4 regions of the Streptomyces sp. NPDC008092 genome follow, and region 3 is predicted to be linked to each of the others. Evidence: riboswitches for the same ligand, from Rfam matches in the RefSeq annotation. Region 3 holds a riboswitch; each other region holds the start of a gene.
The links. A riboswitch is a leader RNA that binds a small molecule or an ion and turns the genes downstream of it on or off. The one in region 3 is predicted to bind cyclic di-AMP.
Positions count from the first base shown of each region.

Region 1: linked by a shared signal. The riboswitch ahead of ACFZB3_RS11280 (NlpC/P60 family protein) and the one ahead of ACFZB3_RS45630 (peptidoglycan DD-metalloendopeptidase family protein) in region 3 are both predicted to bind cyclic di-AMP.
Region 2: linked by a shared signal. The riboswitch ahead of ACFZB3_RS36190 (peptidoglycan DD-metalloendopeptidase family protein) and the one ahead of ACFZB3_RS45630 (peptidoglycan DD-metalloendopeptidase family protein) in region 3 are both predicted to bind cyclic di-AMP.
Region 4: linked by a shared signal. The riboswitch ahead of ACFZB3_RS06075 (NlpC/P60 family protein) and the one ahead of ACFZB3_RS45630 (peptidoglycan DD-metalloendopeptidase family protein) in region 3 are both predicted to bind cyclic di-AMP.

Region 1 covers NZ_JBIBHY010000003.1:449,950-453,311, reverse strand. Annotated here, with positions in the region: gene pcrA (DNA helicase PcrA) at 1-1,034, opposite strand, end outside; cyclic di-AMP (ydaO/yuaA leader) riboswitch at 1,347-1,521, shown strand; gene ACFZB3_RS11280 (NlpC/P60 family protein) at 1,529-2,677, shown strand; gene ACFZB3_RS11275 (tellurite resistance/C4-dicarboxylate transporter family protein) at 2,773-3,362, shown strand, end outside.
Region 2 covers NZ_JBIBHY010000013.1:199,925-203,286, forward strand. Annotated here, with positions in the region: gene ACFZB3_RS36185 (insulinase family protein) at 1-1,223, shown strand, start outside; cyclic di-AMP (ydaO/yuaA leader) riboswitch at 1,416-1,579, shown strand; gene ACFZB3_RS36190 (peptidoglycan DD-metalloendopeptidase family protein) at 1,592-2,347, shown strand; gene ACFZB3_RS36195 (FCD domain-containing protein) at 2,753-3,362, shown strand, end outside.
Region 3 covers NZ_JBIBHY010000022.1:112,893-116,254, forward strand. Annotated here, with positions in the region: gene ACFZB3_RS45625 (SpoIIE family protein phosphatase) at 1-1,061, shown strand, start outside; cyclic di-AMP (ydaO/yuaA leader) riboswitch at 1,312-1,472, shown strand; gene ACFZB3_RS45630 (peptidoglycan DD-metalloendopeptidase family protein) at 1,480-2,517, shown strand; gene ACFZB3_RS45635 (aldo/keto reductase) at 2,677-3,362, shown strand, end outside.
Region 4 covers NZ_JBIBHY010000002.1:259,022-262,383, reverse strand. Annotated here, with positions in the region: gene ACFZB3_RS06080 (DUF1996 domain-containing protein) at 1-771, opposite strand, end outside; cyclic di-AMP (ydaO/yuaA leader) riboswitch at 1,201-1,353, shown strand; gene ACFZB3_RS06075 (NlpC/P60 family protein) at 1,364-3,362, shown strand, end outside.

The DNA.
Region 1 (3,362 bases), on a different contig from region 3:
CGGAAGGCGTAGATCGACTGGTCGGCGTCGCCGACGACGCAGAGCTCGGCGGGGGGCAGGTCGTGCTCGCCGGGCGGGGTGCCGGTGCCGTCGGGGCGCGCGCCGGTGCCGTCGGCGCGCGCGCCGGTGCCGACCAGCTCGCGCACGAGGGCGTACTGGGCGTGGTTGGTGTCCTGGTACTCGTCGACCAGGACGTGCCGGAAGCGGCGGCGGTAGTGCTCGGCGACGTCCGGGAAGGCGCGCAGCAGGTTGACCGTCGTCATGATCAGGTCGTCGAAGTCGAGGGCGTTCGCCTCGCGCAGCCGCGACTGGTAGAGGGCGTAGGCCTGGGCGAGGGTCTTCTCGAAGCCGTCGCTCGCGCGGGCGGCGAAGTCCTCCTCGTCGACCAGCTCGTTCTTGAGGTTGCTGACCTGGGCGCTGAACGACTTCGGCGGGAACCGCTTGGGGTCGAGGTCCAGGTCGCGGCAGACCAGGGCCATCAGGCGCTTGGAGTCGGCCGCGTCGTAGATCGAGAAGGAGGAGGTGAAGCCGAGCTTCTTGCTCTCCCGGCGCAGGATCCGCACGCACGCGCTGTGGAAGGTCATCACCCACATCGCGTTGGCGCGCGGGCCCACGAGGTGCTCGACGCGCTCCTTCATCTCACCCGCGGCCTTGTTGGTGAAGGTGATCGCGAGGATCTGGCCCGGGTGCACCTGGCGCGCGCCGAGGAGGTGGGCGATGCGGTGGGTGAGCACGCGCGTCTTGCCGGAACCGGCGCCGGCCACGATGAGCAACGGAGAGCCGGCATGCACGACGGCCGCCCGCTGGTTGTCGTTCAGCCCCTCCAGGAGCGCGGCCGGGTCCAGGGCCGGGCGTGCGGCGCCGTCGCGGTAGTAGGCGTCCCGGTCCGGGGGCACGTCGAACTTCCCGCCGAACAGATCGTCCGGAATCGACTCCGGAGCGTGCTCGTCCTCGGGCGGCGGCGGAGGTTCCTCGTCATGGCCGCGGGGGGCCTGGAGGTTCGCCAGGAAGCTGTCGTCAAAGAGGCTGCTCATCGCTCTCCGAGTCTAGGGCGCCCCACCGACAACCGGCCGCCGCCCCGAAAACTCGGCCGGGTAACCGAACAGAACCACTCGGTCACGGCCGGTCGACGCGCGTCACGCAGCGGCGAACGCCCACCGCGAGCCTCCCTGTCACCTCGGGCAAGTCGCCCATAGCACCCCAGATCGCCCCGCCTGAACAATTCCCAACATCAAGGTCACGAAAATGTATCGGGCATATCGCACATCAAACTTCACAGAGACCACACGAGTTGGCTAGCGTGCCGGGCAGGCCGTACGACCCCCACCGGCGAACATCGCCGGGCCGCACGGCCTCCGCCGAGTCCGGGGCGCCACCGCGCATCCGGAGCCGGGGACCCACACCGATCCCGGGGTGAATCGGTCCCGACTCCCCTCCGGGGAACGGACCGTAGGGCAACCCTTCCGAACCACCCGCCCGAACCCGACAGCTAACTCGGTAGGCGGAACACTGGAAGGAGTCGCCCCCGTTGGCGTCGCACCGCAAGTCCCGGCCGTCAGGAACGCGCACGGCAGGCATACGCACCCCCGCACTGGCCACCGCCGCACTCACCTCCATGGCCCTGTTCTCCCAGACGGCCGAGGCCGCGCCCTCCGAGGACGGCAAGCCGAGCCTGGAGGAGGTGGAGAAGAAGGTCGACGCCCTCTACCGGCAGGCGGAGTCGGCGACCGAGAAGTACAACGCGGCGAAGGAGCGGACCGGCAAGCAGCGCAAGCAGGTCGACACGCTGCTCGACGACGTCGCCCGGCGCACCGACCGGCTCAACGAGGCACGTGAGGAACTGGGTTCGTTCGCGGCGGCCCAGTACCGGACCGGGGCGAGCGTTCCCGACACGGCGACCTTCCTGCTCGCGGACAGTCCCCAGGACTACTTCGACCAGGACCAGCTGATGAGCCGCCTGACCACGCGCCAGAAGGGCGCGGTCGACGACTACGTCACCCAGCGGTCCGCGACCATGAAGAAGCGGCAGGAGGCCGCCCGGAGCCTCGAGACGCTCACCGAGACGCAGGACGACCTCAAGACGGCCAAGACCACCGTGCAGACGAAGCTGGCCTCCGCACGGGAGCTGCTGTCGCAGCTGACGGCCGCGGAGAAGGCCCGGCTGGCGGCGATCGAGAAGCAGCAGCAGGAAGCGGCCGACCGCAAGGCGGCGGAGCTGGCGAAGCAGCAGGCCGCGGCGGCCGACCAGGAGGCGTCGTCGTCCTCCTCGTCCTCGACGTCGAGCGGCTCGTCCTCCGGCTCCGGCTCCTCCACCTACGCCACGAAGGCCGCCAAGGCGATCGCCTTCGCCCGCGCGCAGATCGGCAAGCCGTACGTGTGGGGCGCCACCGGCCCCGGCTCCTACGACTGCTCAGGACTCTCCCAGGCCGCCTGGAAGGCCGCGGGCGTCTCCCTGCCGCGCACCACCTACGACCAGGTGAACGCCGGCACCACCGTCCCCCTCTCCGACGCCCAGCCCGGCGACCTGGTCTTCTTCTACGACGACGTCAGCCACGTCGGCATCTACATCGGCAACGGCATGATGATCCACGCCCCGAAGCCCGGCGCGTACGTCCGGGAGGAGTCGATCTACTACGGCGGCGAGTCGATCATCCACAGCGTGGTGCGCCCGGCCTGATCCCACGGGGCGCCCGCCGTCGCCCGCACGCTTTTCGGGCCGTACGCGCGCGTGCCCCGCCCCTGCCGCGGCCGACTCTCCCTAGCATCAGGGGCATGTCCGGCATTTCACCCCTCGGCGCCTGGTGGGCGCGGTGTTCGCCTGCGGCCGGGGCCGGGGGCGCCGTGATGGCCACCGGCATCATGTCGGAGGGGCTGTACCTGGCGGGCGCGGAGACCGTGTCCCGGGTGGCGCTGGCGGCGGCCTGCGCGCTGTGGGCGGCACTGGCCGCGGACTTCGCCGCACGGCTGGCGCTCGATCGCCGGCGGTGGGCGGCGGAGGCGCGGACACCGGGCGCGCTCACCGCCGTGGCGGCGACGACGGTGCTGGGGACGCGGTTCTCGGCGCTCGGGTGGCAGCCCCTCGCCGAGGCCCTGCTGGCGCTGTCGGTGGCGCTGTGGCCGCCGTTGCTGGTCCTCGTCGTGCGGCACTGGAAGCCGAGGATGCCGGGAACGGTGTTCCTCGCCTGCGTGGCCACACAGGGGTCGGCCGTGCTGGGCGCGACGCTGGCGGCGGCCCTGACGACGGCGTGGCTCGCGCACCTCTCGCTGGTCCTCTTCTGGCTGGGGCTGGCGATGTACGGGCTCGCCGTGCCCCGGTTCGAGTGGCGGCAGATCGCCCAGGGGCCCGGGGACCAGTGGGTGGC
Region 2 (3,362 bases), on a different contig from region 3:
CGCCCCTGGACGCCGAGCCGGCCGGTCTGGACGGCGTGGCCACCATCATGGCGCGCGCCTTCTCCGAGGGCACCGACAAGCACTCCGCCGAGGAGTACGCCGCCGAGCTGGAGCGGGCCGGCGCCACCCTGGACGCGCACGCCGACCACCCCGGCGTCCGGATCAGCCTGGAGGTCCCGGCCTCCCGGCTCGCCAAGGGCCTCGGGCTGCTGTCCGACGCGCTCAGGGCGCCCGCCTTCGCCGACAGCGAGGTCGAACGGCTGGTCCGCAACCGCCTCGACGAGATCCCGCACGAGCTGGCCAACCCCAGCCGCCGGGCCGCCAAGCAGCTCTACAAGGAGCTCTTCCCGGCCGCCACGCGGATCTCCCGCCCGCGCCAGGGCACCGAGGACACCGTCGAGAAGATCGACGCGGCCGCCGTACGGGCCTTCTACGACCGGCACGTCCGCCCCGCCACGGCCACCGCGGTCGTCGTCGGCGACCTGACCGGCATCGACCTGGACGAGCTGCTCGGCGAGACCCTGGGCGCCTGGCGGGCCGCCACCGGGCAGCCTCGCCCGGTCCCGACCGTGACCGCCGACGACACCGGCCGGGTCGTCATCGTGGACCGTCCGGGCGCCGTCCAGACCCAGTTGCTCATCGGCCGGGTGGGCTCCGACCGGCACGACCGCGTCTGGCCGGCCCAGGTGCTCGGCACCTACTGCCTGGGCGGCACCCTCACCTCCCGCCTGGACCGCGTCCTGCGCGAGGAGAAGGGCTACACCTACGGCGTCCGCTCCTTCGGGCAGGTCCTGCGGTCCGCCCCCGACGGCACCGGGATCTCGATGCTCGCCATCAGCGGCTCCGTGGACACCCCGAACACCGGCCCGGCGCTGTCGGACCTGTGGACGGTGCTGCGCACGCTCGCCGCCCAGGGCCTCACGGACGCCGAGCGCGACGTGGCCGTGCAGAACCTCGTCGGGGTGGCGCCGCTCAAGTACGAGACGGCGGCGGCCGTCGCGGGCACCCTGGCCGACCAGGTCGAGCAGTACCTGCCCGACGACTTCCAGGCCACGCTGTACCGGCAACTGGCCGCCACCGGCACCGTGGAGGCCACCGCGGCGGTCGTGAACGCCTTCCCGGTGGACCGCCTGGTGACCGTCCTCGTCGGGGACGCGGCGCAGATCAAGGAGCCCGTGGAGGCGCTCGGGATCGGCGAAGTCACGGTCGTCGCCGCGGAGTAGCGGCACGCGCGTGTGCGGAGCCCTGGTGACCTCCCGGCCACCAGGGCTCTGGAATGTCCGAATTGGGGCGGAGGTTGCCTGTCTGCCCTGTGGGATACGCGACAAAAGCAGTGATCCGTTTGAGCATCGAAGGCGGGTCCTCGTAGGTTCTTCCGGGCTGTCCGTCAGGCATCGCGCCGCGTCCGCGGCACCGGACAGCCATCGCCGAGTCCCCGTACGGCGCGAGCCAGGGGAGCCGGGGACCCACGCAGTCCCTGGGGTGAATCGGGTGCCCGCGCGTGTCGCGAGGGGGCCCGTAGGAGACCTTCCTGCTCCGAACCCGTCAGCTAACCCGGTAGGCGAGAGGGAAGGAAAGGACCAGCCACTACATGGCGTTCATGTGCGCCTCCGGGAAGCACCGTCGTCCCGGCCGGGTGAAGCGCACCACCGCGCAGGCCGCCGGTATCGCGGCCCTCACCACCACGGGTGTCATCAGCACCGTCTCGGCCGCTCCGGCGCTCGCCGCCGAGAACTCCGTCGAGCAGACCGGCCTCACCCCGGTCATCACGATCAGCGACTCCGTCGCCGAGCAGATCGACGCCCAGGCGGCCGCGCAGCAGGCCGCCGCCGACCGCAAGGCCGCCGAGGAGGCCGCCCGCAAGGAGGCCGCCGCCGAGGCGAAGAAGGAGCGCGCGGCCGAGGTGCGCGCCGCCCGCGCGGCCGAGCGTAAGCGCCTCAACACCTTCGTCGCGCCGATCAGCGACTCCTACGTCTCCACCGGCTACAAGACCGGCGGCTCCCTGTGGTCCTCCGGCGCCCACACCGGCATTGACTTCCACGCCGCCGGCGGCACGGTCGTGCACGCGGTCGGCACCGGCACGGTCGTCTCCACCGGCTGGGGCGGGGCGTACGGCAACGAGATCGTCATCAAGATGGCCGACGGCATGTACACCCAGTACGGCCACCTCTCGTCCATCGGCGTCTCGGTGGGCCAGAAGGTCACCCCGGGCCAGCAGATCGGCCTCTCCGGCTCGACGGGCAACACGACGGGACCGCACCTCCACTTCGAGGCCCGTACGACCCCCGAGTACGGCTCCGACGTCGACCCGGTCGCCTACCTCCGCAAGCACGGCGTGAACGTCTGACGGAGCTGGACGCGGGTCCGGCGCCGAGACCGACGGGCCGAGCGTGCTGTGCCGGGTGCGGGTGCGTGGGGGTTGCTCGCGCAGTTCCCCGTGCCCCTGAAGGGGCGCTGCGCGTAACGTCCCTGAAAGGGGCGCGGGGAACTGCGCGACCAGCCACGACGCACCCGCACCCGACCACCAGGGCGAACCCGGCGGGGCAACACGCTGGCGGCCCGGCGACGACAACCCGTGAGATCTTCGGAAGCCCCGGCCCACCGCCGGGGCTTTCGTCGTTTTCGTGCCCCCACTGTCCAAAATATATCCCTGGATTCCGGCCCCCCGTCGGAAATTGCGGCTCATTGCAATAGAGTCACGGAACGAGCGCCACTCGGCGGCGTTTCACGGGGATTAAGGCGGAGGTCGGTCATGCGTATTCCGGCGCACTCGGTATGCACGGCGATCCGGGACGACATCGTCGCGGGTGTCTACGAGCGCGGCAGCCGGCTCACCGAGGAACTCCTGGCCCGCCGCTACGGGGTCTCACGCGTCCCCGTCCGTGAGGCCCTGCGCACCCTGGAGGCCGAGGGCTTCGTGGTGACGCGCCGGCACGCGGGCGCCTGCGTCGCCGAACCGACCGAGCAGGAGGCCGCCGACCTGCTGGAGATGCGCATGCTCCTGGAGCCGCTGGGCGCCTCCCGGGCCGCCCAGCGCCGCACCGAGGCCCACCTCAAGGTGCTGCGCGGACTGGTCAGGCTGGGGCAGGAGCGGGCCAGGCGGGGCAACAGCGAGGACCTGCGCTCCCTGGGCGGCTGGTTCCACGAGACCCTTGCGCAGGCCTCCGGCAGCCACGCCCTGACCTCGACGCTCACCCAGCTGCGCCACAAGATCGCCTGGATGTACACCGTGGAGACGCCCGCCAACCCCGTGGAGTCCTGGGCGGAGCACGGCGCCATCGTGGACGCGGTGGCGCGCGGCGACGGCGACCGCGCCCGGGCGATCACGGCCCTGCACACCGAGCGCTCCACGGTCTCCCACC
Region 3 (3,362 bases):
CATCCGCCCGCACCCTCGCCCGCTTCCTGCCGGCGCTGCTGATCTGCACCGGCGTCTGCTACGACGTCCTCACCCCCGCCCCCTTCACCGCGGTGCCCTTCTTCACGGCCGCCCCGCTGATCGCCGCACCCCTCTCCTCCCTGCGCACCACCCTCCTCACGGGCCTGGCCGCACTCGTCGCCACCTACGCCGTGCACGCGCGGTTCGCCGTTCTCCCGGACGCCGACGCCGTCACCGAGGTCGTCACCGTGGCCACCGTCGCCGTCCTCGCCGCCGGCATCAACCGGATCGTCCGCATCGGCGACCAGCGCCTCGCCTCCGCCCGCGAGGTCGCCGAGGCCGCCCAGCGGGCCGTCCTGCCCGAACCCGCCGAGCGGATCGGCGGCTTCGAGATCGCCGCCCGCTACGAGGCGGCGCAGGAAGGCACCTTCATCGGCGGCGACCTGTACGCCGTCCAGGACACCCCGTACGGCGTGCGGCTGGTCGTCGGCGACGTACGCGGCAAGGGGATGGGCGCGGTCGCCGCGGTCGCCGTGGTCATCGGGGCGTTCCGGGAGGCCGCCGAGCAGGAGGCCACGCTGGAGGCGGTGGCCGGGCGGCTGGAGCGGGCGCTGGCGCGCGAGGGCGTCCGGCGCGGCGGCATCGACGCCCACGAGGGCTTCACCACCGCCGTACTCGCCGAACTCCCGCACGGCGACGGCACGCTCCGGCTCGTCAACCGGGGCCATCCGCCGCCCCTGCTGCTGCACGGCGACGGCGAGGTCTGCCCGGTGCGGGCGCCGGAGGCCGCGCTGCCGCTCGGGATGGGCGAGTTGGGGGCCTGGCCGGACCGGGCCGCCGAGCACGCGTTCCCGAACGGGGCCACGCTGCTGCTGCACACCGACGGCCTCTCCGAGGCGCGGGACGCGCACGGCCGGTTCTACGACCCGGAGCGGCGGCTCACCGGCCGTACCGTCACCGCCCCGGGCCCCCTGGTGGCCCGGCTCGCGGCCGAGGTGCGCCGGCACACCGGCGGCGGCATGACGGACGACATGGCACTGCTCGCCGTGCGACGGCCCTGAGCGGCGGGCGGTCACGTTCGGTGTCCGTGCGACCGCCCTGCGCATAACAACTGAGTCACCATCAAAACCTGTGTGACTCCTGAGCTGAGCAGCGCGCACCGCCGACTCGACCGTTTTTGACCGGTCGTGGCAGGTAAGTCCAAGCTTTGAAAGCTTAATGATCAAGACGAACAGCTTGGAATCTGGTAGCCGGGTCTATTAACGTTCGATAACGCAGCGCGGTCGTCCCAGCCGTCACCCGCGACGGCTCCGTGCGCATGCGCCGAATCCCGCAAGGGAACCGGGGAACCACCACCTTGGGGTGAATCGCACGGCTACCGCCGGGTACGAAACGGCCGGTATACGCGCGTAGGAGACCTTCCTGCTCCGAACCCGTCAGCTAACCCGGTAGGCGGCGGAAGGAAAGGAGTGCGCCCGCGTGGCGTCCAACCCGCCTGCTCCGACAGCCCCGTTCGTGCCCAGCCAGCGTCAGCCCGAGACCTTCGGCTACGGCGGCTACCGCGCCGACGAAGGCCCCTTCGAGGAGTGGAACCCCACCGAGGAGTCCCTCTCCGCGGTACGCGGCCGGCACCGGGTCGCCAAGCAGAAGGGCGGCGGGCTCGCCCGCAGCTCCACGGTTCTCGGCGTCGGCGTCATCGCCGCCGTCGGCGCGGGCGGCATGGCCAGCGCCAACACCGGCAAGCCGCCGGTCTCCATCTCGCTGCCCGACCTGCCGTCCTCCGTCGGCTCGCTGCTCGGCGAGGACGGCGGCCACCAGGCGACCCGGACCGCGCTCAGCAGCGTCACCACGACGACCGCCACCGACGCGGACTCCTCCTCGTCCGACGCCGGCGAGGCGCTGCGCAGCCGGATCATCGCCCAGGCCGCACAGCAGCAGAGCCAGCTCGACACCAAGGCCAGCGCCAAGGCCGTCGCCGCCGCCGACAAGGCGGTCGCCGACGCCGAGGCCAAGGCGGAGAAGGCGGCCGCCGCCAAGGCCGCCGACGCCAAGGAGAAGGCCGAGGCCTCCGCGAAGCAGAAGGCCGAGCAGGCCCGCCTCGCCGAGCTGGCCAAGCAGTACACGCTGCCCGTCGTCTCGTACACGATCACCGGTACCTTCGGCCAGGCCGGATCCATGTGGTCCTCCGGCTACCACACCGGCCTCGACTTCGCGGCGCCCACCGGCACGCTGATCAAGGCCGTGCACAGCGGCACGGTCACCGAGGCGGGCTGGGCCGGCTCCTACGGCTACCGCACGATCATCACCCTCGACGACGGCACCGAGCTGTGGTTCTGCCACCAGTCCTCGATCGGCGTCAAGGTCGGCCAGAAGGTCTCCACCGGCGACGTCATCGGCCGCGTGGGCGCCACCGGCAACGTGACCGGCCCGCACCTCCACCTGGAGGTCCACCCGAACGGCCAGGCCACCGCCATCGACCCGATGACCTGGCTGCGCGGCAAGGGCCTCAACCCCTGACCTGACCCGGACCGCACCCACCGGCCCCCGGCGGCCCTGACGGCAACCCCCCGGCGTCAGGGCCGTCGGTGTGCCGCGCCCCGGGCAGGCGGCGCGCCTTTACAAGAACTTCGTGTTGCGTCGGCATGGGGTGCCCGGCGACGCGTGTTGAAGTGAAGCATGAGTGCTTCTTCCCCTTCCCTCCGCAAGCTCGGCGCCTCCGACCTGGAGGTCTTCCCGCTCGCCCTCGGCGGCAACGTCTTCGGCTGGACCGCCGACGAGGCCACCTCCTTCGCCGTCCTCGACGCGTACGCCGCCGCGGGCGGCAACTTCGTGGACACCGCCGACTCGTACTCGGCGTGGATCGAGGGCAACAAGGGCGGCGAGTCCGAGACGATCATCGGCAACTGGGTCAAGGCGCGCGGCAACCGCGACGACGTCGTCATCGCGACGAAGGTCAGCCAGCACCCCGAGTACCCCGGCCTGTCCGCCGCCAACATCAAGGCCGCCGCCGACGCGTCCCTGCGCCGTCTGGGCACCGACCACATCGACCTCTACTACACGCACTTCGACAAGCCCGAGATCCCGGTCGAGGAGATCATCGGCGCGCTGGACGAGCTGGTGCGGGCGGGCAAGGTCCGGCACATCGCCGCGTCCAACATCACGCCGGAGCGGCTCCAGGAGTCCCTGGACTTCTCCGACCGCGAGGGCCTCGCCCGGTACGTGGCCCTCCAGCCCCACTACAACCTGGTCTCCCGCGACACCTACGAGGGCCCCCTCCAGGACCTGGCCTCCCGCACCGGCCTCGCGGCCGTCCCCTACTTCTCGCTGGCCGCCGGCTTCCTCACCGGCAAGTACCGCCCCGG
Region 4 (3,362 bases), on a different contig from region 3:
ACAGCTGGTCTGGGCGTTCGCCAGGTCCTGGTCGCTGGCGAAGGCGTTGTTGGACTGGTTGCCGATGTAGTCGTGGAAGTGGTGGGCGCCGTTGGAGACGCCGGGCGCGACGATCACGTTGTCTGAGTTGAACAGGCCGTTGGCGTTGACGCCGCAGCTGGAGGAGAAGGTGCCGGTGGAGCCGCCGGGCTGCTCGGCCGGGGTCGTGACGTTGGGCTGCACGGAGGTGATGTCCGCGTAGTCCGCGGCGACCGGGCCGTTGCCGCCCTGGCCGCCGGCGCCGGTGCCCTGGCTCGGCGCGGCGCTGCCCTGGGCGCTCTGGCTCGGGGTGGCACTGCCCTGGGGAGCCGCCGACTGCCCGTCGCCCTGGCTGGAGGAGCGCAGGGTGCAGGCGGCGAGGTCGTCGAGGCCCTGCGGGCGGTCGCCCTCGCGGCCGATGGCGTCGGCGATCCGCTGGATCGACTCGGTCCGCTTCTCCTTCAGCGGGTCGATGATCGTCTGGGCGGCGGAGCCGGGGTCCTGCTCGATCTCGGCGGCGGATTCCTTGAGTTGCTGGTAGGCGGCCGCGATCTGCTGGTCCAGCTGGGCAAGTTCACGGTCGACGTCGGCCCGGGCCCCGTCGGGCACCGCCGTCAGCCGGCTGCCGATGTCGGGGCAGTAGATGGTGGGCGCGGACAGCACCTGGCCGGTGGCGACCTGGCCCTGGTCCCCGCCGCTCTCGGTGGCCGAGGCGTAGACGTTCACCGCGACCAGTCCTCCACCGCCGAGCATCAGGGCGACCGCTGCGAAGGTCGCGCGCTGTGCGCCGGTCGGGCGTCTGCGCCTGTTGCGTCTCAAGGTCGTTCCCCTGCGTGTCGTGGTCGGCCGGGCATGGAAATCCCCGGCCCTATACGGCCCGCGGCGCCACCGTGTTCAACAGACCCAGGAATTCACGGTGACCTCACAGAAAGCGGGTGTCCCGGAGCAGGGGCAACGCGACCGACGGCGACGCCCCGGTGACCCTGCGAATGCAATGGATGCGCGCGAAATGCCGTCCCGTACGGTCGAGTTCCGAACGCTACGACGAACATCACAAATACGTATCGGACATTAGCCACTTCAACCTTCACACGAGTGACACAAGTTGGCTAAGTTGACGGGCAAGCCGTTCGGCTCCCCCCGGCGAATCCCGTCGGGCCGCGCGGCCTCCGCCGAGTCCGGTGCCCCTCAGGGGCGGATCCGGAGCCGGGGACCCAACCGATCACTGGGGTGAATCGGCCGCCGTCCGCAAGGGCAATGGCCGTAGGGCATGCCTTCCGGATTCGACCGCCCGAACCCGACAGCTAACCCGGTAGGCAGAGTACGGAAGGAGCACGACCCCTCAATGGCGCCCGAGAGCCGTGACGAGGTTCGACAGCGGATCGACAGCCTCTACGACCAGGCCGAGAACGCCACCGGGAACTACAACGCCACCCGTGCGATGAGCGGGGGCTCGCGCTCACGGGGTGTCCCGCTGTTCAAACGGCCCCGTCGCGACGACCCGGGCCTCGACAACATCGCCCGGGAGTGGTTCGAGGGGGCGCGCTCGAAGCTGGGGCCGAGTGTTCCGGCCGCACTGCCCTCCGACCGGAAGCCCGACCGGCCCGCCCCTCGGCGGCCCGTCAGCGCCATGGCCGCCGACCTGCTCGGCCAGCTGGAGGACTCCGGCCCGGCCCGGCTGGAGCTGACCGCGGGGCCGTCCGCGCAGAGCGAGATCGAGGTCGTCCGGGAACTGCCGGCGCGCCCGAAGCTGGAGCTGACGGCGGGCCCCGCCGCGGCGCTGCCGGCCGGGTCCTCGGGTGCGCCCAGGGCGCTGCCCGCCGCCGGGCCGCAGCGGCCCACGCCGGGTACCTCGAAGACGAAGAACCAGCTCAAGCTCGCCAAGGCGCGCGAGGTGCTGTCCCAGCGCACCGGGCAGCGCGCGATCGCCGCCCTCGCCCCGGCCCCGGTCCAGCCCGCCCAGGCCGCTCCGCCCGCGCCCAGCCCCTGGCCCACGCCCGAGGCGCAGGCCCCGGTGCAGCCGTGGCAGGCCCCCGCCCTCGGGATACCGAACCAGCGCACCGGCAGCGGCTCCTTCCGCAGCGGGTCCCCCGCCGCCACCCGCGCGCTCCCGGCGGTGACGGAGACGGGCGGCATCCCGATCGTCTCCCCGTCGGACACCGGTACCTTCCGGATCATGACCCCGGGTGGTACCGACAGTTCCCCGAGCCGGGCCGCGGCGGACTCGGGCGGCTTCCGCGTCATGACCCCGGGCAGCTCGGCCGGCGGGAACTACCAGACCGCGGCCGCCAGGGACACCGGCGCCGCCCAGGCTCCGGCCCCGTCTCTCGGGGACTCCGGCTCCTTCCGCATCATGACCCCGGGCGCCACGGGCTCGTTCCCGATGCCGGCCCCGGCCGACGCGGGCGCCTTCCCGGCCGCGGACCCCATGGCGAACACGAGCGTCTTCCCGACGACGGACCCCATGGCGAGCACGAGCGTCTTCCCGACCGCGGCGCCGACGCACACGGGCGCCTTCCCGACCGCCGCCCCCTCGGACAGCGGCGCCTTCCCGACCGCGGCGCCCGCCGCTCCCGTTCCCGCGGCCGTTCCCGCCCCGGTCCCCGGCCCGATGGACGTCGGCGGCTTCCGGATCATGTCGCCGAACGCGCCCGCCGCCTACGCCGACATCCCCCCGGCCGTCGCCGACACCGCCTACGCCACCGGCGGGTACACCGCGGCGGCCCCTGTCCCGCCCGCGACGCCGATGGCCGCGATGCCGCAGGCCGCGCCCTTCGCCCCGGCACCGGCCGCCGACATGTACGGCGCCTACGCGGCAGGCATGCAGCCCGCCGACGGCGGCTACGCCTACGCCGCCACCATGGCCATGCCCACGGACATGGCGGCGCCCGCCGCCGCGATGCCCGCGCCGGTGCCCACGCCCATGGCGGCACCGATGGCGGCACCCGTGGCAGCGCCCATGACGGCACCCCCCGCACCGGCGATGGCCGCCATGCCGACGGCTGCCATGCCGACGGCCATGACCGCGCCGCCCGAGGCGATGATGACGGCCGCGCCCGCCATGGCGATGCCCACCGCCGCGCCCGCCCCGGTCGTCACCGCCCCGCTCCCCACCACGCCCCTGCCGACCGCACCCCCGCAGGTCCCCGCCGCCCCGGTGCCCGCGGCTGCCCCCGGCGCCTACGCCGACCCCGGTGCCTTCCTCCAGCCCGGCGCCGGGGCCGAGCCCGGCAAGGCCATGAAGGCGCTGGCGTTCGCGCGGGAGCAGATCGGCCGGCCGTGTGTCTGGGGCGCGACCGGGCCGGGGGCGTACGACGCCCCCAGCCTGACCCAGGCCGCCTGGC